Regions from separate parts of the Paenibacillus sp. FSL F4-0125 genome, predicted to be linked through region 1. Evidence: a T-box and tRNA genes for the amino acid it is inferred to sense, from the RefSeq annotation. Region 1 holds a T-box; the other holds one or more tRNA genes.
The links. A T-box is a leader RNA that pairs with one kind of tRNA and senses whether it is charged. The one in region 1 lies ahead of NST74_RS23730 (arginine--tRNA ligase), so its partner is inferred to be a tRNA-Arg.
Positions count from the first base shown of each region.

Region 2: it has a tRNA-Arg gene. The T-box ahead of NST74_RS23730 (arginine--tRNA ligase) is inferred to sense a tRNA for this amino acid. The anticodon was not compared.

Region 1 covers NZ_JBBOZJ010000001.1:5,333,169-5,343,909, forward strand. Annotated here, with positions in the region: gene NST74_RS23710 (DEAD/DEAH box helicase) at 1-3,135, shown strand, start outside; gene NST74_RS23715 (exosporium glycoprotein BclB-related protein) at 3,234-4,610, opposite strand; gene NST74_RS23720 (beta strand repeat-containing protein) at 5,004-7,376, opposite strand; gene NST74_RS23725 (hypothetical protein) at 7,392-7,751, opposite strand; T-box leader at 8,034-8,250, shown strand; gene NST74_RS23730 (arginine--tRNA ligase) at 8,291-10,156, shown strand; gene NST74_RS23735 (GH36-type glycosyl hydrolase domain-containing protein) at 10,212-10,741, opposite strand, start outside.
Region 2 covers NZ_JBBOZJ010000001.1:5,215,218-5,225,958, reverse strand. Annotated here, with positions in the region: gene NST74_RS23255 (LysM peptidoglycan-binding domain-containing protein) at 1-317, shown strand, start outside; rRNA gene NST74_RS23250 (16S ribosomal RNA) at 805-2,362, shown strand; rRNA gene NST74_RS23245 (23S ribosomal RNA) at 2,604-5,532, shown strand; rRNA gene rrf (5S ribosomal RNA) at 5,747-5,863, shown strand; gene NST74_RS23235 (AAA family ATPase) at 6,069-6,596, shown strand; tRNA gene NST74_RS23230 (tRNA-Glu) at 6,690-6,764, shown strand; tRNA gene NST74_RS23225 (tRNA-Val) at 6,853-6,928, shown strand; tRNA gene NST74_RS23220 (tRNA-Met) at 6,973-7,049, shown strand; tRNA gene NST74_RS23215 (tRNA-Asp) at 7,076-7,153, shown strand; tRNA gene NST74_RS23210 (tRNA-Lys) at 7,169-7,241, shown strand; tRNA gene NST74_RS23205 (tRNA-Gly) at 7,278-7,352, shown strand; tRNA gene NST74_RS23200 (tRNA-Arg) at 7,363-7,439, shown strand; tRNA gene NST74_RS23195 (tRNA-Leu) at 7,459-7,537, shown strand; tRNA gene NST74_RS23190 (tRNA-Lys) at 7,618-7,690, shown strand; gene NST74_RS23185 (alpha-amylase family protein) at 8,140-10,143, opposite strand; gene NST74_RS23180 (AraC family transcriptional regulator) at 10,272-10,741, shown strand, end outside.

The DNA.
Region 1 (10,741 bases):
GGTGATGTATCGGCAGAGTGTACTTGTCCCGCTTACTCACATGGGGGGCCTTTCTGCAAACATATCGCTGCTGTATTGATCAGCATTGATGCCCTTGAGTCTACCGGAGAACAAGAGGAGCCTTCCGGGGCTTCCCGTCTTTCTTCTATAGAAGATACTGGGGTCTTAACCCCACGTATTGTTACGGATTCTACGCGAGACATAGGAGGAAATTCCAGAGATCAGCATCTGGTGAGCAGCCTGTTAGGCATGTTCAGCAACCATAAACCGCGTCCGAGTGGTACTGGAGCTTTTGTGGACAATAGAATCCCATTAAATGTAGAGTTCATCTGCAAGCCATTCACTTACAGCTACACCGCTACCATGCTGGGGATAGAAATAAAAGTCGGCTTGAAACGTCTATATGTCGTTCATAAAACAAGAGGTTTTCTGGAACGCATTCACCGTGGAGAAACCTTCGAGTTCTCTAAGCATTTCATCTATGATCCTGCCATTCACAGCTTTCGGAAGGAAGATAACATCGTTCTTCAGAAGCTGATTGAAATTGTCTTAAATGAAAAAATGTATCGTGACAACGTCACTAACTACTCTCCATATGGTGGTAACCTGGGAGGAGATCGCCTGCTGGCTGTCCCTCCTTTTTTCTGGGAGACGCTTCAGCCTGCGCTTTCAGAGGTTTCATCGGTTTATCTGCAACAAGGAGAGATACTACACGAAGGCATTCATATGTCTAATGAAGCACCGCCTCTTAGCTTTGCATTCGAGCAAGCCGAAGGCGAAGGATACCATCTGGATATTCAAGGACTGGAGCAGATCTCAGTTCTGGAAGACTATGGACTCGTGCTGTCTGAAGGGAAGCTGTTGAAGCTATCCCCTCAGGAATGCATGCGCCTATCTGAGATGAAGAAAATGCTGGAATCTTCCCGGCGAGATGGCATCGATATCGCACCTGAGCAAATGGAGCCTTTTATGGACAAGGTTATTCCTGGACTGAAAAAACTGGGCAACGTGCATATCGCCGACTCCATTGCTGATCGAATTGTACAACACAAGCTTACAGCGAGGCTTTATCTGGACCGTGTGAGAGATAGACTACTCGCAGGGTTAGAGTTTCAGTATGGTGACATCATTATCAATCCTTTAGACGAAAATGCCCATATTCGCGGTACGAACTTGATTCTTATTCGCGACGGCGAAGGAGAGGCCCGAATTCTGGAGCTAATGGGGCATGAATCCTTCGCCAAAACCGAAGGCGGGTATATTATGACGGATGAGGAAGGTGAGTACGATTTTTTGTACCATACGATTCCGTTGCTTGAGCCACTGCTAACGGTCTATGCGACCACCGCTGTCAAAGATAGATTGTTCACGGGGACCACGCCACCAAAGGTGAGCATTAGTTGGAATGAGAAAACCGACTGGCTTGATTTTAAATTCGACATGGGTGGTATTCCCGAATCTGAGATTGTGATGGTCTTGAAATCACTTCAGGATAAACGTAAATACTACCGCTTGCCCGAAGGGGCGTTGCTGCCGCTGGAAAGTGAGGAGCTTCAAGAAATCATCACCTTTATGAACGAAATGGGTATTCGGGAAGGTGAGATCAAAGGTGCCGCATTTTCTCTGCCGATTGTACGTGGTTTACATTTGACCTCCGCAGACGAGAAAAGTGACTCCGTTAAGCTTGGCAGATCTTTTAGGCGGCTACTGGCGAATATGCACAACCCTGAGAACCTTGATTTTCCTATACCAGAAAGTCTAGTTCCTGTGCTTCGGGATTATCAGCAGTATGGATTTCAGTGGCTGAAAACATTGGCCCATTACCGTTTTGGCGGTATTTTGGCGGATGATATGGGTCTTGGAAAAACGTTGCAGAGTATCGCTTTTCTGCTCTCTGAGCTTCCAAATATTCGTCAGAGTGGTCTGCCGGCTCTTATTGTCGCTCCGGCGTCTCTTACCTACAACTGGCTTAATGAACTCAAAAAATTTACGCCTGAAATCAAGGCTGTTATTGCAGATGGAAGTTTAACGGAACGCGGTCGAATTTTAAAAAATGCAGCAAAGGCTGATGTAATCATCACCTCTTACCCGCTGCTTCGCAGAGATGTACAGTTGTATGCTAAGAAATCTTTTCATACCCTAATTCTCGATGAAGCACAAACTATAAAGAACCATACAACACAAACCGCTCAAGCTGTGATGGCTCTTCAGGCCCGGCATCGTTTTGCACTTACTGGGACTCCTGTGGAGAATGCGCTGGAAGATCTTTGGTCCATCTTCGGCACTGTATTCCCTGGGCTGTTTCCAGGCAAGAAGGCTTTCCACGATGTACCGCGAGATGTTATTGCTAAACGGGCACGTCCCTTTTTGCTGCGGCGCTTAAAGAGTGATGTGTTAAAGGAGCTTCCTGAGAAAATCGAGTCCCTTCAAGCCTGTGAGCTACTGCCTGAGCAGAAGAAGTTATATGTCGCTTATCTCGCCCGTTTGAAAAAAGAGGCGCTTAAGCATCTTACACAAGATAGCTTTGGCAATAATAATCGGATTAAAATCCTTGCGGGACTCACCCGTCTGCGCCAGCTGTGCTGCCACCCGGCTCTTTTTGTGGATGGGTATGAAGGAGGCTCCGCCAAGTTCGAGCAGCTCCTTGAAATCATCGAGGAATGCCGCAGCTCAGGTAAACGAATGCTAGTATTCTCCCAGTTCACAGAAATGCTTGGCCTAATTGGACGGGAGCTTGGATATCAAGGCATTCCATATTTTTATCTAGACGGTCAAACGCCTGTGTCACAGCGGGTAGATTTATGTAATAAATTTAATGAAGGAGAGCGGGATATTTTCCTGATCTCTTTAAAGGCTGGCGGAACCGGACTCAACTTAACAGGGGCTGACACTGTAATCTTATACGATCTGTGGTGGAACCCTGCCGTCGAACAGCAAGCTGCAGATCGGGCTCACCGAATCGGGCAGAAAAAAGTAGTGCAAGTCATTCGGCTCGTCACCCAAGGCACTGTGGAGGACAAGATGTATGAGCTACAACAGAAGAAAAGGAACTTGATCGATGAGGTAATTCAGCCAGGTCAGGAAGGGTTATCTACTCTGACAGAACAAGACATCCGAGAAATTCTGATGATCTAGGTATAATGATGTTTGGAGAAAAAAAGGGATATCCTTCAGCCAAATGGCTTTTGGGATATCCCTTTTTCTGTAGTAAATACGTCATAATCATCATCAGATTATGCGATTGTAACTCCTGCACTAGCGTAACCTGCAACGGTTGCTGCAACATCAAGGCCAGCCGTTACCGTTGAAGTAAAGACCAACAACAAGCGCTCTCCCACAGTTACAGGAATGCTCAAACCTGTGGTATTCCCACTGCTAATAGATCCAAGAGAAATTAATCCTGTAAGAGCAGGACTTAATGTAACTAAAGCCCCAGGTACTGCTGTGAAGGTATTGTTAGGTGTAGTAGATCTGTATAATTGAGCCGTGATTGTTACTGTAGAACCAACTAAACTAACGGAAGCTGTCGTACTGAAATAGGCTGCTATAGAAGTAAGCGTTCCAGTTCGAGGAACTGAGAACGCAAAGTTCAGCAAGGTTCCAGCTGCTCCTGTAAGATCTATAGTGCCACCTGTAATAGCGATATTTGTGGCAGTGCTACCAAAACCAATCGCACTTGAAGTATTCAAAAGACCTCCCAATACTGTGGTCATAACAGCTGGCAGACCAGAAGCATATGGAATAATGGCTCCTGAACCCGTAGCTCCTGTTGCTCCTGTTACGCCTGCAATTCCGGTCGCTCCTGTTGCGCCTGCGACTCCGGTCGCTCCTGTTACGCCTGCGACTCCGGTTGCTCCTGTTACGCCTGCGCTTCCGGTTGCTCCTGTTACACCTGCGCTTCCGGTCGCTCCTGTTGTACCTGCGCTTCCGGTTGCTCCTGTTGCGCCTGCGCTTCCGGTCGCTCCTGTTACACCTGCGACTCCTGTTGCTCCTGTTGCTCCTGCACTTCCGGTTGCTCCTGTTGCGCCTGCGCTTCCGGTTGCTCCTGTTGCGCCTGCACTTCCAGTTGCTCCTGTTGCGCCTGCATTTCCGGTCGCTCCTGTTGCTCCTGTATTTCCGATCGCTCCCGTTGCGCCTGCACTTCCGGTTGCTCCTGTTGCGCCTGCACTTCCGGTTGCTCCTGTTGCGCCTGCACTTCCCGTCGCCCCCGTATCTCCTGTGGCACCGGTTTCTCCGGTAGCTCCTGTATAACCTATATATTCACTATACAATTCAGAGTATACAAGCCGATGGGCAGTCACTAATTGGCCTGTACTGCTTTTTCCCCAAACCGAGACTTGAATTGGATCGTCTATCTGAGCTGATGTTGTGAATAAAAATTCGAATGAATCAAAATCTGCATAATAATCTTTCGTTAGCACTTGATTAGGACCCACAGTATGAAGTTCACTAACATATAGTGTTCTTGTACCGTTCATATAGTAGCCTTCGATTTGAATCATAGCCGCAGAAACATCGCTCTGATTAACAAGCTTAATAGTAACCAGCTGGGTGGGTCTTTCTCCGCCTACCAGATTGTTTTCTATAGGTCCAGTAGATAAATAACTCAAGTTATCAACTCCTTTTATTTTTAAATAGATTGCCTACAAAAAGATTGTCCTACAAAAACTCTAAATAGTTGCGTTACTATAAACATTCCTCCGATCTACTCTAAATTCGCTATCAATGAGCCTATTATATTTTTCAGTTGGAAATTTCCGGCTCTTAATAGTAATATTCTTATCTTGATTTAAGGTGTGGACATCCATCAAAAGCTACTACTATACATATTAAATACTTATAAAAACTCTGAAAATCTATCATCATTTAATTAGCTGTAGATCTTAGGAGCATTATTCTGTTCTCCCCATAACATGTCCCTTTAACAAAACAGAGGATAGCTCAGGAACCTTACTTACGCTCCAGAGTATCCCCTCTTTTTACCATCAAACTATGTGATTAAATTAAGTCAATTCATGAACAGACCAAACGATACCCGCTGTGTTAGCGCCGCCCAAATCCAAAGGAACCGTCAAGCCATTTGACACATAGAACAAACCAATAACATCACCTGCTGTCAGTGCAAATTCACCAGCCAACGTTACAGTCCCGCTTCCCAAAATAGCTCTCAAAGTTAGAATAAGCGCAACATTCACATCCAACACTGGAAATAATCCACTAACCAGATTTGTTGTCGTTGGAGAAGTTCTCTGAACTACGAAAGCGGGATTGATCGCACTGCCGAGACTAATTGAGATTGAGGCAGTTGTGGAATAATTGATAGTAGCTTCAATTGAATATCTGCCGGTTGTCGGAATGGTATAATTGCCCCCAACTTCGTCGAAAGTCGGGCTATCATAAAATGGTGTTGTTACAGTCCAACCTGTTATTTGTGAGGATGTAGAGACCGACAATGAAGATTTAAATGCCGAAAATCCCTCTTGTTGAATATTCGGACCCGTGACTCCTGTTGCTCCTGTTACTCCATCTACTCCTGTTGCTCCTGTTGCTCCTGTTACTCCGTCTGCTCCAGTCACTCCAGTTGCTCCGGTTGCTCCGGTTGCTCCGTCTGCTCCGGTAACTCCAGTCGCTCCTGTTACTCCATCTACTCCTGTCGCTCCTGTCGCTCCATCTACTCCGGTTGCTCCGGTAACTCCAGTCGCTCCTGTTACTCCATCTACTCCTGTTGCTCCTGTCGCTCCAGTTACTCCGTCTGCTCCCGTTGCTCCATCTACTCCGGTTGCTCCGGTAACTCCAGTCGCTCCTGTTACTCCATCTACTCCTGTTGCTCCTGTTGCTCCTGTCGCTCCAGTTACTCCGTCTGCTCCCGTTGCTCCAGTCACTCCGTCTGCTCCTGTCGCTCCATCTGCTCCTGTTGCACCTGTTACTCCGTCTGCTCCAGTCACTCCAGTTGCTCCGGTTGCTCCGGTAACTCCAGTCGCTCCTGTTACTCCATCTGCTCCTGTCGCTCCAGTCACTCCGTCTGCTCCCGTTGCTCCAGTCACTCCGTCTGCTCCTGTCGCTCCATCTGCTCCTGTTGCACCTGTTACTCCGTCTGCTCCAGTCACTCCAGTTGCTCCATCTACTCCGGTTGCTCCGGTCACTCCAGTCGCACCAGTCGCACCAGTGACACCGTCTGCTCCATCAGCTCCTGTTGCTCCAGTTGCTCCGTCTGCTCCTGTTACTCCCGTTGCTCCAGTCACTCCGTCTGCTCCGGTCACTCCAGTCGCACCAGTCGCACCAGTGACACCGTCTGCTCCATCAGCTCCTGTTGCTCCAGTTGCTCCGTCTGCTCCTGTTACTCCAGTTGCTCCAGTCACTCCGTCTGCTCCAGTCACTCCAGTCGCACCAGTTGCACCAGTCGCTCCAGTCGCTCCGTCTGCTCCATCAGCTCCCGTTGCTCCAGTCACTCCGTCTGCTCCAGTCACTCCAGTCGCACCAGTCGCACCAGTCACACCAGTCACTCCATCTGCTCCCGTTGCTCCAGTCACTCCGTCTGCTCCCGTTGCTCCTGTCACTCCGTCCGCTCCCGTTGCTCCAGTCGCTCCGTCTGCTCCTGTTGCTCCTGTCACTCCGTCGGCTCCTGTTGCTCCCGTTGCTCCAGTCACTCCATCTGCTCCTGTTACTCCAGTCACTCCGTCTGCTCCTGTTGCTCCAGTCACTCCGTCTGCTCCCGTTGCTCCTGTCACTCCGTCGGCTCCTGTTGCTCCCGTTGCTCCAGTCACTCCAGTTGCACCAGTCGCTCCATCAGCTCCTGTTACTCCGTCTGCTCCTGTTGCTCCAGTCACTCCGTCTGCTCCCGTTGCTCCAGTCACTCCGTCCGCACCTGTTGCACCTGTCACCCCATCTGCACCTGTCGCACCTGTTACTCCGTCTGCTCCCGTTGCTCCAGTCGCTCCGTCTGCTCCTGTCGCACCTGTCACTCCGTCTGCTCCCGTTGCTCCAGTCGCTCCGTCTGCCCCTGTCGCTCCAGTTACTCCAACTGTTGCACCGAGTAATTCAGAATGAACAAGTCGGTGAGCAGTCACGATTTGACCTATACTATTTTTTCCCCATACTGAAATTTGAATAGGATCATCTACCAGGCTTAAAGTCGTAAAAATAAATTCAAACGCATCAAAATCCGCATAATAGTCCTTAGTTATAACTTGATCAGGTATAACGTTAACATGCTCACTAACATATAAAGTTCTTGTCCCATTCATATAATATCCTTGGACGAGAACCGTAGAAGAAATAACGTCGCTTCGGTTATCAATTTTGATCGTAACATGTTGAGTAGGTCGTATACCTCCCACCATCGTATTATCAATCGGCCCGGTAGATAAATTGCTCAATTTCTCAACACTCCTTTAGATTATTGCTGAATATTTTTCCCACGCTGCTATTCGATGAGGATCTACTAATTGCCCCGAAGCCTGTTTTCCCCATACCGAAATCCCTACCTCTGCTTCAACCTCGTCTACTGTTGCAAACACAAATTCAAAGGCATCTAAATCAGCAAAATAGTTCCTAGTCAGAACTTGGTTAGGTGCGAGATTTAGCATTTCATTCACGTACATTGTTCTTGATCCATTTAATAAAAAGCCTTGAATGACCAAATTATATGGATTAAGAGAATCACGGTTAACTACTTTTACTGTTACGATTTGAGTCTGTCTAACTCCCAGAATTGGAGAATTATCTATAGGTCCAGTTGAATATAAAGCCATCTTTATTCACTCCTCTCTTCTGCTACAGTTTGAAAGAAAAAAAACTATAAAACTAGTAACATGGTTCATAATTAATAGCTCTATATAGTAATATTCTGTATTTAAAGTTAATGTGTGGACATTTAAGCAAAGGAATTGTCACTCAAAAAAAGACAACCTTCTATTCTTTGAATTTATAATCTACTAATCGAACAATCTAATACTCAAACATCTTCTAGATTTCACTGAGTAACACACCCTATTGCTTTTTTCGAAATATTCGTTATACTGATAAAAATTATTCAAGCATCGATGAGTGGGAGAGTAGTTAACGTGTTCTAGTCCTCAGCGAGCCGGGTAAGTGTAAGCCGGCACAGATCACCTAATGAAGCGCACCCGTGAGATGGACTTCTGAACCCAAGTAGGAAGCCCCGGCTGAAGACCGTTATCCTGTAAGGTGGCTAAACGTCTGTTTAGCAACGAGAGTGGTACCGCGAGCGCTTAAGCCCTCGTCTCTTTTGAGACGAGGGCTTTTTTGTATTTTCAAAGGAGGGTATAACATGTTAAAGCAAGTCATCAAAAACAGCATTGAAGAAAGTGTAAAAAAAGTGTTCCACAGCTTAGAAATTTCCTACCCTAAGGATGTTGCTATTCTAATCGAACAGCCAGCGAATCTGGAGCATGGTGATTATTCCTGCAATATTGCTATGCAACTAGCTAAAACCCTGCGCAAATCTCCTCTCGTCATAGCCGAATTAGTAAAAAAAGAAATTGAACTACAAGAGAGTTACACAGGTCTTTTACAAAAAGTCGAAGTAGCTGCTCCTGGTTTCATTAATTTGTATATCGATTGGCAGGTGTGGGCTAAACATTCCTTTGATCTACCTGACAGCGCAGGGGAAAAGGTCATCATCGAGCACACTTCCATCAATCCCAATAAAGCTGCTCATGTAGGTCACCTGAGAAATGCTTGCATTGGCGATACGCTAGTCAGAATAATGAAAAGAACCGGATATAATGTTGAGGTCCATAACTACGTTGATGATCTGGGCAACCAGCTGGCTGATACAGTTGTAGGTTTATTAAATGTACCTTTGGAAGGAGATCATCAACGCTTCGGTGATTATTCCTGGGATCTTTATGCCAAAGTGAACAAAGAATATGCACGGAATCCAGAGATGACACACAAGCGCACGGATATGCTGCATGCGCTTGAACAGGGTGACGGCAATGAGGCGTGGCTGGGCAATCTTGTCGCTGAACGTATCGTGAGAGAACATGTAGCGGAAATGAAGCGTTTCGGTATTCACTATGACCTGCTGGTATGGGAGAGTAATATTTTAAAAGAGGGATTCTGGACAGCCGCATCTGAGCGATTGAAGCAAACGGCAGTTTTTGTACAGGAGACTGAAGGTAAGCTTGCGGGATGCTGGGTGCTAAAGCAAGGGACAGACGTAAACAATGAAACGGATTCCGAGGATCATCAGATGGATAAGGTGCTTGTGCGTTCGAATGGTATTTTGACGTATACAGCCAAAGACATTGCTTATCATCTCTGGAAATTCGGTCTACTAACCAAGGATTTCACCTATAGTGAATTCTCATCCGGCTTATGGACCACAGGATTAACTGGAACCCAAGAGTCTTATGGACATGCAGACCGTGTCATTAACGTGATTGATTATAGACAGGAATATCCGCAACAAATGGTTAAGCAGGCTTTAAGCGCACTAGGTTATAACGATCAGGCAGATAAGCTCCATCATGTAAGTTACGGTGTTGTTTCTCTTAGTCCGGTCTCGGCTGCTGAGCTGGGAATAGATATTTCAGAAGGAAAATCTTCTTATGCCATGTCCGGACGCCAAGGAATTGGCGTTAAGGTGAGCGATTTAGTGAAGCTTATGGAACAGAACATAGAACATTCGCGCTCCGATAAAGAGGGACTTTCCAGCCACATCATTGCAGCTGCTGCCATTCGTTATTATCTGCTGCGGTTCAATCTGGGAACGGAAATCGTGTTTGATTTCAAACAAGCTACAGAAATATCCGGGAATACCGGCGTTTATTTGATGTACACCTATGCTCGTGCCAGCAGTGTTTTGAGCAAATCTACAATCCCATTCAGCACAAACGCCTCAGTACTTCAATTCCCTATCGAAATGGAAAAAGCAGAGCTTGCTCTGCTGAGACAGCTTAGCCTCTGGCAGGAGACATTGTATTCTGCCAGTGTAGAATTGACGCCGAACATACTCTGTACTTACGCGCATACGTTAGCCACACTCTTCAATAACTTCTATTCTTTATGTCCGATTTTAAAAGGTGAGGCAGGTACCATTGCCTTTCGTCTCTGGCTCACTTCGAGATTTAAGGACACTTTAGGGGATGTACTTGAAGTGCTTGGGTTACCGACACCGAGCCGTATGTAGCACAAAAAAGGGCAATCTCCACGCTTATCGCGGAGATTGCCCTTCAAATATGATCTTACTTATAAATGTCTATCACATTTCCAGCTTCCACGCAGAGACGATCAAAGTCTTCGCGCTTGATCCGGATACCGCCACTACGGTAACGATTAAGCGTATCTTCCGCTTGCACTTCCGTATCGTTAACAGTAATCCGACTGTTGTCAGAGCCCGTAAGGTGATAAATAAATTCCACCTTAGTACCGGCATACTCAAAGCTAAAGTGCATTCCGTCCAGTGACTCCGGCAGAATTGGGTCGATGATTAAATCCCCGCCTTCCGTACGGATCCCCAGTGCATTGGAGATTAACTGGTTCATGTAGATCCCAGGACCGCTGGAATAGATTCTCCATCCACCTTTGACCGCTACATCACCATTACGCAGCTTATCGAAATTCTCCTGTGCCTCATAACGGGTGTTAAATTTACCATCCGAGCTGCTGAAATAAGAGTTAGCCTGACGTAGTTCAGCGTTTGGCACCACGTCACGGATTCCGATCGGATTGATCGCCGCTAGGCCATTCCAGACCTGATCGGTTTTCCCTAGCT
Region 2 (10,741 bases), 120 kb from region 1:
TGTCGAGTATTCCGTCTAATCCGCAGTATCCTGGTATAGGTAATTATTCGCAGCATAATCGGGTTCCGGAAATTCAAGATCCTGAAACGTTTGTACTGGACACTCCCGAAGTTGCTAGAACAGTGAGTGAGGAATCTAGCTCTGGTGGTTCGCTCAAGAGTAAGGGGAGTGCAACGAAGGAAACGGCAGCAAAAGCAAAGACCTCAAGTCAAAATAGCAGCAAGAAGACCAAGACAGTTGTGAAATCTCAGCGTTCAAGTGCAGGTGGTCGTACAGAGAGTTCTAAGAAACGCAGAAATCCGTGGATTTCTAATTAATACAGTTTTAAACTAAAAGCTAATCTCTCTTTAACGTGCAGATTCTGATTATCAGAGTCTGCACGTTTTTAATGAGAAGAAATGAAGTAGATGTAAGAATGAGGCGAAAGTATTTTTTTGAATTTTTAAAATTTAGGGGTTGTTTTTAGAGTGGGTTATATGTTACATTATAAATCCAGTCGCAAAGAGGAGATATAAACTTTCGATTGGTGAATGTTAATCCAGATGAGATTACACAAGACTTTGAAAAAAAAGTGTTGCAATTCATCGGAATGCATGATATATTATAAGAGTTGCTGCTGAGACATTAAACGGCACCAACGAGAACTTGATCTTTGAAAACTGAACAACGAGTGAGTAGGAAATCACGAAAGTGAAATCCAAAACTGATGAGTTTCACAGCGTATTTTACGCTTTTGAAATTTCATCGTGAGAATTAATTTTCTCGTCAGATGTTTCAAAATGAGCATATCGCTCTTTTCAATACTAATTGGAGAGTTTGATCCTGGCTCAGGACGAACGCTGGCGGCGTGCCTAATACATGCAAGTCGAGCGGAGTTATTTTGAAAGCTTGCTTTCAAAATAACTTAGCGGCGGACGGGTGAGTAACACGTAGGCAACCTGCCCCTTAGACTGGGATAACTACCGGAAACGGTAGCTAATACCGGATAATTTCTTTTTTCTCCTGAAGGAAGAATGAAAGACGGAGCAATCTGTCACTGAGGGATGGGCCTGCGGCGCATTAGCTAGTTGGTGGGGTAACGGCCCACCAAGGCGACGATGCGTAGCCGACCTGAGAGGGTGAACGGCCACACTGGGACTGAGACACGGCCCAGACTCCTACGGGAGGCAGCAGTAGGGAATCTTCCGCAATGGACGAAAGTCTGACGGAGCAACGCCGCGTGAGTGATGAAGGTTTTCGGATCGTAAAGCTCTGTTGCCAGGGAAGAACGTCCGGTAGAGTAACTGCTACCGGAGTGACGGTACCTGAGAAGAAAGCCCCGGCTAACTACGTGCCAGCAGCCGCGGTAATACGTAGGGGGCAAGCGTTGTCCGGAATTATTGGGCGTAAAGCGCGCGCAGGCGGTCATTTAAGTCTGGTGTTTAAACCTTGGGCTCAACCTAAGGTCGCACTGGAAACTGGGTGACTTGAGTACAGAAGAGGAAAGTGGAATTCCACGTGTAGCGGTGAAATGCGTAGATATGTGGAGGAACACCAGTGGCGAAGGCGACTTTCTGGGCTGTAACTGACGCTGAGGCGCGAAAGCGTGGGGAGCAAACAGGATTAGATACCCTGGTAGTCCACGCCGTAAACGATGAGTGCTAGGTGTTAGGGGTTTCGATACCCTTGGTGCCGAAGTTAACACAGTAAGCACTCCGCCTGGGGAGTACGGTCGCAAGACTGAAACTCAAAGGAATTGACGGGGACCCGCACAAGCAGTGGAGTATGTGGTTTAATTCGAAGCAACGCGAAGAACCTTACCAGGTCTTGACATCCCTCTGAATCTGCTAGAGATAGCAGCGGCCTTCGGGACAGAGGAGACAGGTGGTGCATGGTTGTCGTCAGCTCGTGTCGTGAGATGTTGGGTTAAGTCCCGCAACGAGCGCAACCCTTAACTTTAGTTGCCAGCAAGTAATGTTGGGCACTCTAGAGTGACTGCCGGTGACAAACCGGAGGAAGGTGGGGATGACGTCAAATCATCATGCCCCTTATGACCTGGGCTACACACGTACTACAATGGCCGGTACAACGGGAAGCGAAGCCGCGAGGTGGAGCCAATCCCATCAAAGCCGGTCTCAGTTCGGATTGCAGGCTGCAACTCGCCTGCATGAAGTCGGAATTGCTAGTAATCGCGGATCAGCATGCCGCGGTGAATACGTTCCCGGGTCTTGTACACACCGCCCGTCACACCACGAGAGTTTACAACACCCGAAGTCGGTGGGGTAACCCGCAAGGGAGCCAGCCGCCGAAGGTGGGGTAGATGATTGGGGTGAAGTCGTAACAAGGTAGCCGTATCGGAAGGTGCGGCTGGATCACCTCCTTTCTATGGAGAATCGTCTTCGGAAGTGGAGACATTCAAATCGGAAGTTAAACTTCCACAACTCACTCGTTGCTCAGTTTTGAGAGTTTAAGCTCTCAAGTAAGACTTGATCCTTGAAAACTGGATACCGAAACGAATTTGCGTTTTAGAACATCTTTTAGCAACTTGTGTAAAACAAGTAAATGTTATTAGTGAGATGATTCCAAGAGAGATATCGTATGATATTTTCCTGCGGAAAAATCAAGGTTAAGCTAATAAGAGCACACGGAGGATGCCTAGGCGCCAGGAGCCGACGAAGGACGTGGCGAACAACGAAACTGCCTCGGGGAGCTGTAAGCAAGCTTTGATCCGGGGGTGTCCGAATGGGGAAACCCAGCTGTGGTAATTCGCAGTTACTCATACCTGAATACATAGGGTATGTAGAGGCAGACCAGGGGAACTGAAACATCTAAGTACCCTGAGGAAGAGAAAACAATAGTGATTCCGTCAGTAGCGGCGAGCGAACGCGGAACAGCCTAAACCTAAGAGCTTGCTCTTAGGGGTTGTGGGACGTCTCACATGGAGTTACAAAGGAATATGGTAGGTGAAGAGGTCTGGAAAGGCCCGCGATAGAGGTAAAAGCCCTGTAGCCTAAACTGTGTTCTCTCCGAGACGGATCCCGAGTAGTGCGGGGCACGTGAAACCCCGTATGAATCCAGCAGGACCATCTGCTAAGGCTAAATACTACCTGGCGACCGATAGTGAAACAGTACCGTGAGGGAAAGGTGAAAAGCACCCCGGAAGGGGAGTGAAATAGAACCTGAAACCGTGTGCTTACAAAAAGTCAGAGCCCTATCTATGGGTGATGGCGTGCCTTTTGTAGAATGAACCGGCGAGTTACGTTTAACATGCAAGGTTAAGTCGAGAAGACGGAGCCGCAGCGAAAGCGAGTCTGAATAGGGCGATTGAGTATGTGGACGTAGACCCGAAACCGTGTGATCTACCCCTGTCCAGGGTGAAGGTGCGGTAACACGCACTGGAGGCCCGAACCCACGCACGTTGAAAAGTGCGGGGATGAGGTGGGGGTAGCGGAGAAATTCCAATCGAACTCGGAGATAGCTGGTTCTCCCCGAAATAGCTTTAGGGCTAGCCTCGGTATAAGAGTAGTGGAGGTAGAGCACTGATTGGGTGCGGGGTCCGCAAGGATTACCAAGCTCAGTCAAACTCCGAATGCCATATACTTATTGCCGGGAGTCAGACAGTGAGTGCTAAGATCCATTGTCAAAAGGGAAACAGCCCAGACCATCAGCTAAGGTCCCCAAGTGTGTGTTAAGTGGGAAAGGATGTGGAGTTGCACAGACAACCAGGATGTTGGCTTAGAAGCAGCCACCATTGAAAGAGTGCGTAATAGCTCACTGGTCGAGTGACTCTGCGCCGAAAATGTAACGGGGCTAAACACACCACCGAAGCTATGGCTAGATACGTATGTATCTGGGGTAGGGGAGCGTTGTATGTGGGTTGAAGGTGTACCGTAAGGAGCGCTGGACAGCATACAAGTGAGAATGCCGGTATGAGTAACGAAAAGATCAGTGAGAATCTGATCCGCCGAAAGCCCAAGGTTTCCTGAGGAAGGCTCGTCCGCTCAGGGTAAGTCGGGACCTAAGGCGAGGCCGAAAGGCGTAGTCGAAGGACAACAGTTTGAAATTACTGTACCACCGTAATCCGCTATGAGCGATGGGGTGACGCAGGAGGGTAGTGACGCGGACTGATGGATATGTCCGTCTAAGCAGTGAGGCTGATGTGTAGGCAAATCCGCACATCGTTAAGGCTGGGCTGTGATGGGGAGCGAAAATTGTAGTAGCGAAGGTCATGATCTCACACTGCCAAGAAAAGCCTCTAGCCAGGAGAAGGTGCCCGTACCGCAAACCGACACAGGTAGGCGAGAAGAGAATTCTAAGGCGCGCGGAAGAACTCTCGTTAAGGAACTCGGCAAAATGACCCCGTAACTTCGGGAGAAGGGGTGCCCCGGTAGTGTGAATAGCACGAGGGGGCCGCAGTGAAAAGGCCCAAGCGACTGTTTAGCAAAAACACAGGTCTGTGCGAAGCCGCAAGGCGAAGTATACGGGCTGACGCCTGCCCGGTGCTGGAAGGTTAAGGGGAGTGGTTAGGGGTAACCCGAAGCTATGAACCGAAGCCCCAGTAAACGGCGGCCGTAACTATAACGGTCCTAAGGTAGCGAAATTCCTTGTCAGGTAAATTCTGACCCGCACGAATGGCGTAACGACTTGGGCGCTGTCTCAACGAGAGATCCGGTGAAATTTTAATACCTGTGAAGATGCAGGTTACCCGCGACAAGACGGAAAGACCCCATGGAGCTTTACTGCAGCTTGATATTGAATTTGGGTACGATCTGTACAGGATAGGTGGGAGCCGTAGAAATCGGAGCGCAAGCTTCGGTGGAGGCGCCGTTGGGATACCACCCTGATCGTATCTAGGTTCTAACCTAGTGCCCTAATCGGGTACGGGGACCGTGTCAGGCGGGCAGTTTGACTGGGGCGGTCGCCTCCTAAAGAGTAACGGAGGCGTTCCAAGGTTCCCTCAGAATGGTTGGAAATCATTCGAAGAGTGCAAAGGCATAAGGGAGCTTGACTGCGAGACCTACAAGTCGAGCAGGGACGAAAGTCGGACTTAGTGATCCGGTGGTACCGCATGGAAGGGCCATCGCTCAACGGATAAAAGCTACCCTGGGGATAACAGGCTTATCTCCCCCAAGAGTCCACATCGACGGGGAGGTTTGGCACCTCGATGTCGGCTCATCGCATCCTGGGGCTGAAGTAGGTCCCAAGGGTTGGGCTGTTCGCCCATTAAAGCGGTACGCGAGCTGGGTTCAGAACGTCGTGAGACAGTTCGGTCCCTATCTGTCGTGGGCGCAGGAAATTTGAGAGGAGCTGTCCTTAGTACGAGAGGACCGGGATGGACGTACCGCTGGTGCACCAGTTGTTTCGCCAGAAGCATGGCTGGGTAGCTACGTACGGACGGGATAAGCGCTGAAAGCATCTAAGCGTGAAGCCCCCCTCAAGATGAGATTTCCCAATTAGTAAGACCCCTTGAAGACGACGAGGTAGATAGGTTGGAGGTGGAAGTGCAGTAATGCATGGAGCTGACCAATACTAATCGGTCGAGGGCTTATCCTAAAAATACCCCAAAAAGTGAAGAAGAAGCTGCGAAGCTAATTCCGAGTACTTTCCGGGGGCCCCGTAAGAAGGGCGAACGCAAATTCAATTCGGATTCAGTTTTCAGGAATCAAGTTCTAACCCATATGGTACTAGTGACCGTATGATGATGAATTTGTTTTCAGCATTTGGCGATGCTGAGACCTGAATAATGCATTTGTACTGCAAATGCCCGTTTGGTGGCGATAGCGGAGGGGTTCCACGCGTACCCATCCCGAACACGACCGTTAAGCCCTCCAGCGCCGATGGTACTTGGACCGAAGGGTCCTGGGAGAGTAGGACGTTGCCAAGCACGCGAGACCACTGTTGAGTAATCGACAGTGGTCTTTTTGTTATACAGAGAAACTGCAGGTAAGGGTTTAAAGAAAACAATAAGAACTAAATCTATTAAATACATTATTACATGAAAGGATTCTTATGATATTGTGATTAATAGAGTCTTAAGGAGACTAGTCTTGGCCACTCAAAATATAGATTATTTATGGGGGAGAATCATCTTGATTATATGGATCAATGGAGCTTTTGGTGCGGGAAAGACAGAAACTGCATATCAATTACATCGCAGGCTTCCTAATTCCTTTGTATACGATCCAGAGAATGTTGGGTATTACATAAGAGCAAACATTCCCGATGTGATGACAATAAGTGACTTTCAGGACTATCGCCTTTGGCGTGAAATTAATCATTCCATGTTAAAATACATAGTTAGCGAATATAGTGGGACGATTATCGTACCTATGACTATAGTCAACCCAGATTATTGGATAGAGATTGTGGGGAAGCTAATGAATGAAGGATTAGAGGTTCATCATTTCACTTTATGTGCCTCACGAGAGACGCTGCTTAAGCGATTGACTAGTAGAGGTGAGGAGAAGGACTCGTGGGCCGTTCAACAGATCGACAGATGCATCACAGGACTGAACCAGGACGTATTCCGAGCGCATTTAGACACGAACAACCGCACAGCTCTTGAAGTCGTGGAGCTTATATCACTCAAGCTAGGCATTACTTTAATGCCTGCTTAGAATAAAAGTGAAAGTATTTTAATTTATGTATTGCTATACTTCGAAATACATGATATAATCTTTTTTGTTGTCAAAACATTTTGTTTTCGATAAGGCCCGTTGGTCAAGGGGTTAAGACACCTCCCTTTCACGGAGGTAACATGGGTTCGAATCCCATACGGGTCACCAATTTCTTTAAAACCTTATTGTTCTTCTGAAATAAAATATTGCATTACTGGTTAGAATGTGTTATGATAATTGAGTTGCTTCTTTACATGGAGGCTTAGCTCAGCTGGGAGAGCATCTGCCTTACAAGCAGAGGGTCGGGGGTTCGATCCCCTCAGCCTCCACCATGAAGCTTTCTTATTGTAATGGGTAGTTGAATATTTTTTAATGACGCGGGGTGGAGCAGCCCGGTAGCTCGTCGGGCTCATAACCCGAAGGCCGCAGGTTCAAATCCTGCCCCCGCAACCAATTTTCATCAAGCAATTATATCTTTTGGAACCGTGGTGTAGTTGGCCTAACATGCCTGCCTGTCACGCAGGAGATCGCGAGTTCGAATCTCGTCGGTTCCGCCATTTTTCTTGCTTTATGAGCCATTAGCTCAGTTGGTAGAGCACCTGACTTTTAATCAGGGTGTCGAAGGTTCGAGTCCTTCATGGCTCACTTCTTTAGTGAGTCGGACATCAATACATACCGTGTGCGGACGTGGCTCAGCGGTAGAGCATCGCCTTGCCAAGGCGAGGGTCGCGGGTTCGATTCCCGTCGTCCGCTCCATATAAATTTTGCGCCCTTAGCTCAGCTGGATAGAGCGTTTGACTACGAATCAAAAGGCCGGGAGTTCGAATCTCTCAGGGCGCGCCATCTTTTAACTCAATAATTTGCCGGTGTGGCGGAATGGCAGACGCGCTCGACTCAAAATCGAGAGGGAAACCGTGGAGGTTCGAGTCCTCTCACCGGTATCAATTAGCAAGCGAAGCTCTTATGCGTTATGCTAAGAGCTTTTGCTTTTCAAGTTCTATAAGATAAATCATTATATTGTGGACTCTTAGCTCAGTTGGTAGAGCAGTAGACTCTTAATCTATTTGTCCAGGGTTCGAGCCCCTGAGAGTCCATCCTAAAGGAGTTTATAAGATTGCTTACTAAGCGATCTTATAAACTCTTTTTCTTTGCTGAAATATATTATATCTTTATTGTTTAATTCATGGTTTCTGCTATGTTGATTTTTGAATTGAACTTAAGGTGATTCCTGAACTTTTTTCATACTGACGCCATTGGAAAGAAGCGCAGTAACACAGCACAACTATGACGAAGAACATGGTCTTTGGTGCACTGGGAGGACTGGCACAGCAAATGGCTTAAGCTTGAGATCTTCTATGAGCAACTTTGTTTAAAATATAGTTATGGATCAACTCATCTGCGATGGGTTGATTTTTTTATATCTGAATCGGAGAGGACCGGCTAAGGGACTATGTTTTGAAGGGGACATTGCAATAAGAAAAGGGAGGTTATAGAAGCCATGATAGGTTGCTGGACCTCCCTGATTCTGTTTGATTGAGCGAATTTACTCTACTGGATATTTCTCCTGTGCCAGTTCTATTACTACCATCTGGTGATTCTCCAAGCAAGGAATTATATAAGAGATTTCATCCTGGCCTACCGTAAACGGCAGAGCTGTCATTGACGGGGCCAGATAGACCCGCTGGACAAGAGCAGGAGATAGAAGACGCAGGCTGACAGAAATGTCCCGTAGCGGCACGATGTCTTCGATAACTTCAATGCGTCCTTTTAGCACGGGGGAGGCATAAAGCAGATGGTTCACATAGCGCTGCTCCGCCTGCTGATACTGCAGGGTCGCTATTCCCCGGACCGGTAGATTGGTGCGCAGGGCAGGCTGGGGGAGCAGCCGTGATAGCGCATGAAGCACCATCTCTTTCAGGATAAGATGGCCTGCTTCCGCATATTCGCTGAACACATCCCAAGCGATATAGATTCCATTGCTGCTTTCGACCATGCCTGGTCCATTGTCTTCCCTGGTACCAGGCGTGTGTTGATGTGAACAAAAGGTGAATACATCGCGGTTGAAATATGGATTCTCCAGATTACCCAGTGATTGTCCGTCATGCAATTCCACAAGCTGACCTTCGCCGTACATTACGTAGGAGGCTGGCAGCAGAGCCCCCGGTGTGAAATGCGGATAGAAATAAGCTGGCCGGTAAGGATTGGTTCCCAGCCAGTTGATACCCAGGTTCAGTGCAAACGCATCGCCTGCTGTGTTCAGACCTGAACGCCCGGTGGCGAGCACTTTACCTCCTCCAGCTGTGAAGATTTCAATAGCGGTGGCTAACTCCGGCCATACCGGTACCTCATCCGGTAGTATCAGTACCTTATAAGCGGAAAAATCGCTGAAGGTATCTACGATGTCGAACAGATAATGGCCCTCTGTAAGCATGCGTACCGCACCCGCGTCAGCCAGATTGCGCGCTCCTCTCAATGCCTGCCCGTCGGGGCAGGCCTCACGTGCCGCCTCCAGGGATAAGACGGCAATGTCTGCAACGGACTCAACCCCGCTGCACCACTGCTCTTTCGCCTCCACCTCAGCGTAGGCAGCGCCGATCAGGGCATAGGTCGCTTCATCCATTATGCCTGAAGGATGAAGCTGATCACCAATGGAGCATTTGGCACCGTGGGCCAGACTGAGAGCTGCTTCAAACCGCAGCGCATTCGGATGCTTGTATCCGCCGAATTCACCCCAGGAGGTATGGAATTTGCCGGTCATACCGAGAAATTTCATGCCCAGCGTCTGGGCGTACCGTGCTGACAGCGGGAAGTGATCGTAGCCCCAGCCTCCGGTAGGGAGCGACTCAAGCTCGAGATGGCTATTGACCTGCACGAGATCTCGGCGGCCCCGCTGCTGATGACCGTTGTTGTGATAGACCGGTAGACCAGGCTTCACAGCATCGATTGTCTCCCGGACGCGGCGTGCATAATTCAGATAAGTCTGCTCGCCCAAGGCAATGACTGAAGCCTCGTCGCGGGGGTCCAGGCCTGAGGCACGAAGTGCGTCAACGCAATACTGGCAGCGGCATTTACGGACGCCGACGATATCAAGAAAGATACCGTCGGAGTCATACCGGGAGACCACTTCATGGATTTGCGCCAGTAAAATGTCCAGATAAGGCGTGTTAAGGCAAAATTCGTGGTAACCCGGTGTCATAAAGTCCTTCACCCAGCGTGTGCGGTCCTCTGCATCGCGGATCAGCCACTCGGGATGCCGGCGAGCAAGCTTCTCGTCAAGACCAGCCGACAAATATACCGGCGTCAGTACTCCGATATCATGAGCTGCGGTGATCATCTCCCCCAGCAGATCAAAAGAGAGCTGCGGATGGATTTCATTGGCTTCGCTGGGATGATAAGCCCACCCGTGATGGCATTTGGAGAACACAGTGATAGAGTCTACATGACCGGCACGCAGCATGGACTGAAACTGGGATTTGGAGAATTCATTGGCTATGCCGGGAATGGCTTCAGAAGTATGGAAATCAAGGTGAACCTGACGAAAGCGCATGGATATACAGCCCCTTATCTAATTGGATGAAAAGCGGGTTCCCAGTCAATGTAACTCTTTTCTGCCGGAGCAGCCAGTGATAATATAGACTTGGAATAGCATAAAATCGACTTTGACAGGAGAGATATATGGTGCTGTGCCTGGAATTCGCGATACCTCCGCTGCCGCAATTTGTCACGGTGGGACATGCCGTCTGGTCGCCGGGAGACCGGCATTTCGCCCGCACCTTCGGTGTGTATGATCTGCTGCTGGTCAAACGGGGAACACTCTATATGACAGAAGAGGGCAGGGATTATGCAGTGGGTCCGGGAAAACTGCTGGTGCTGGAGGCAGGGCTGCTGCATGATGGGTATCGGGCTTGCGGGGAGGATACGGAGATTTACTGGGTGCACTTCATCCATGGATGTAAGCCGGCTCATATCCGGCGGGAGGACATTCCATGGTCGTCGCTGCTGGCCAAAGGAACGGTAGAGGATGAGGAGCCCTCTGTACAACAGCGTCTATACATGCCTAAGTACGCCACTGTTGACGTAGAAGCATTGGAGCCGATCTTGCATGAGATGAACGAGATCCATAGCCGGCTGAATGCTGAGAACGC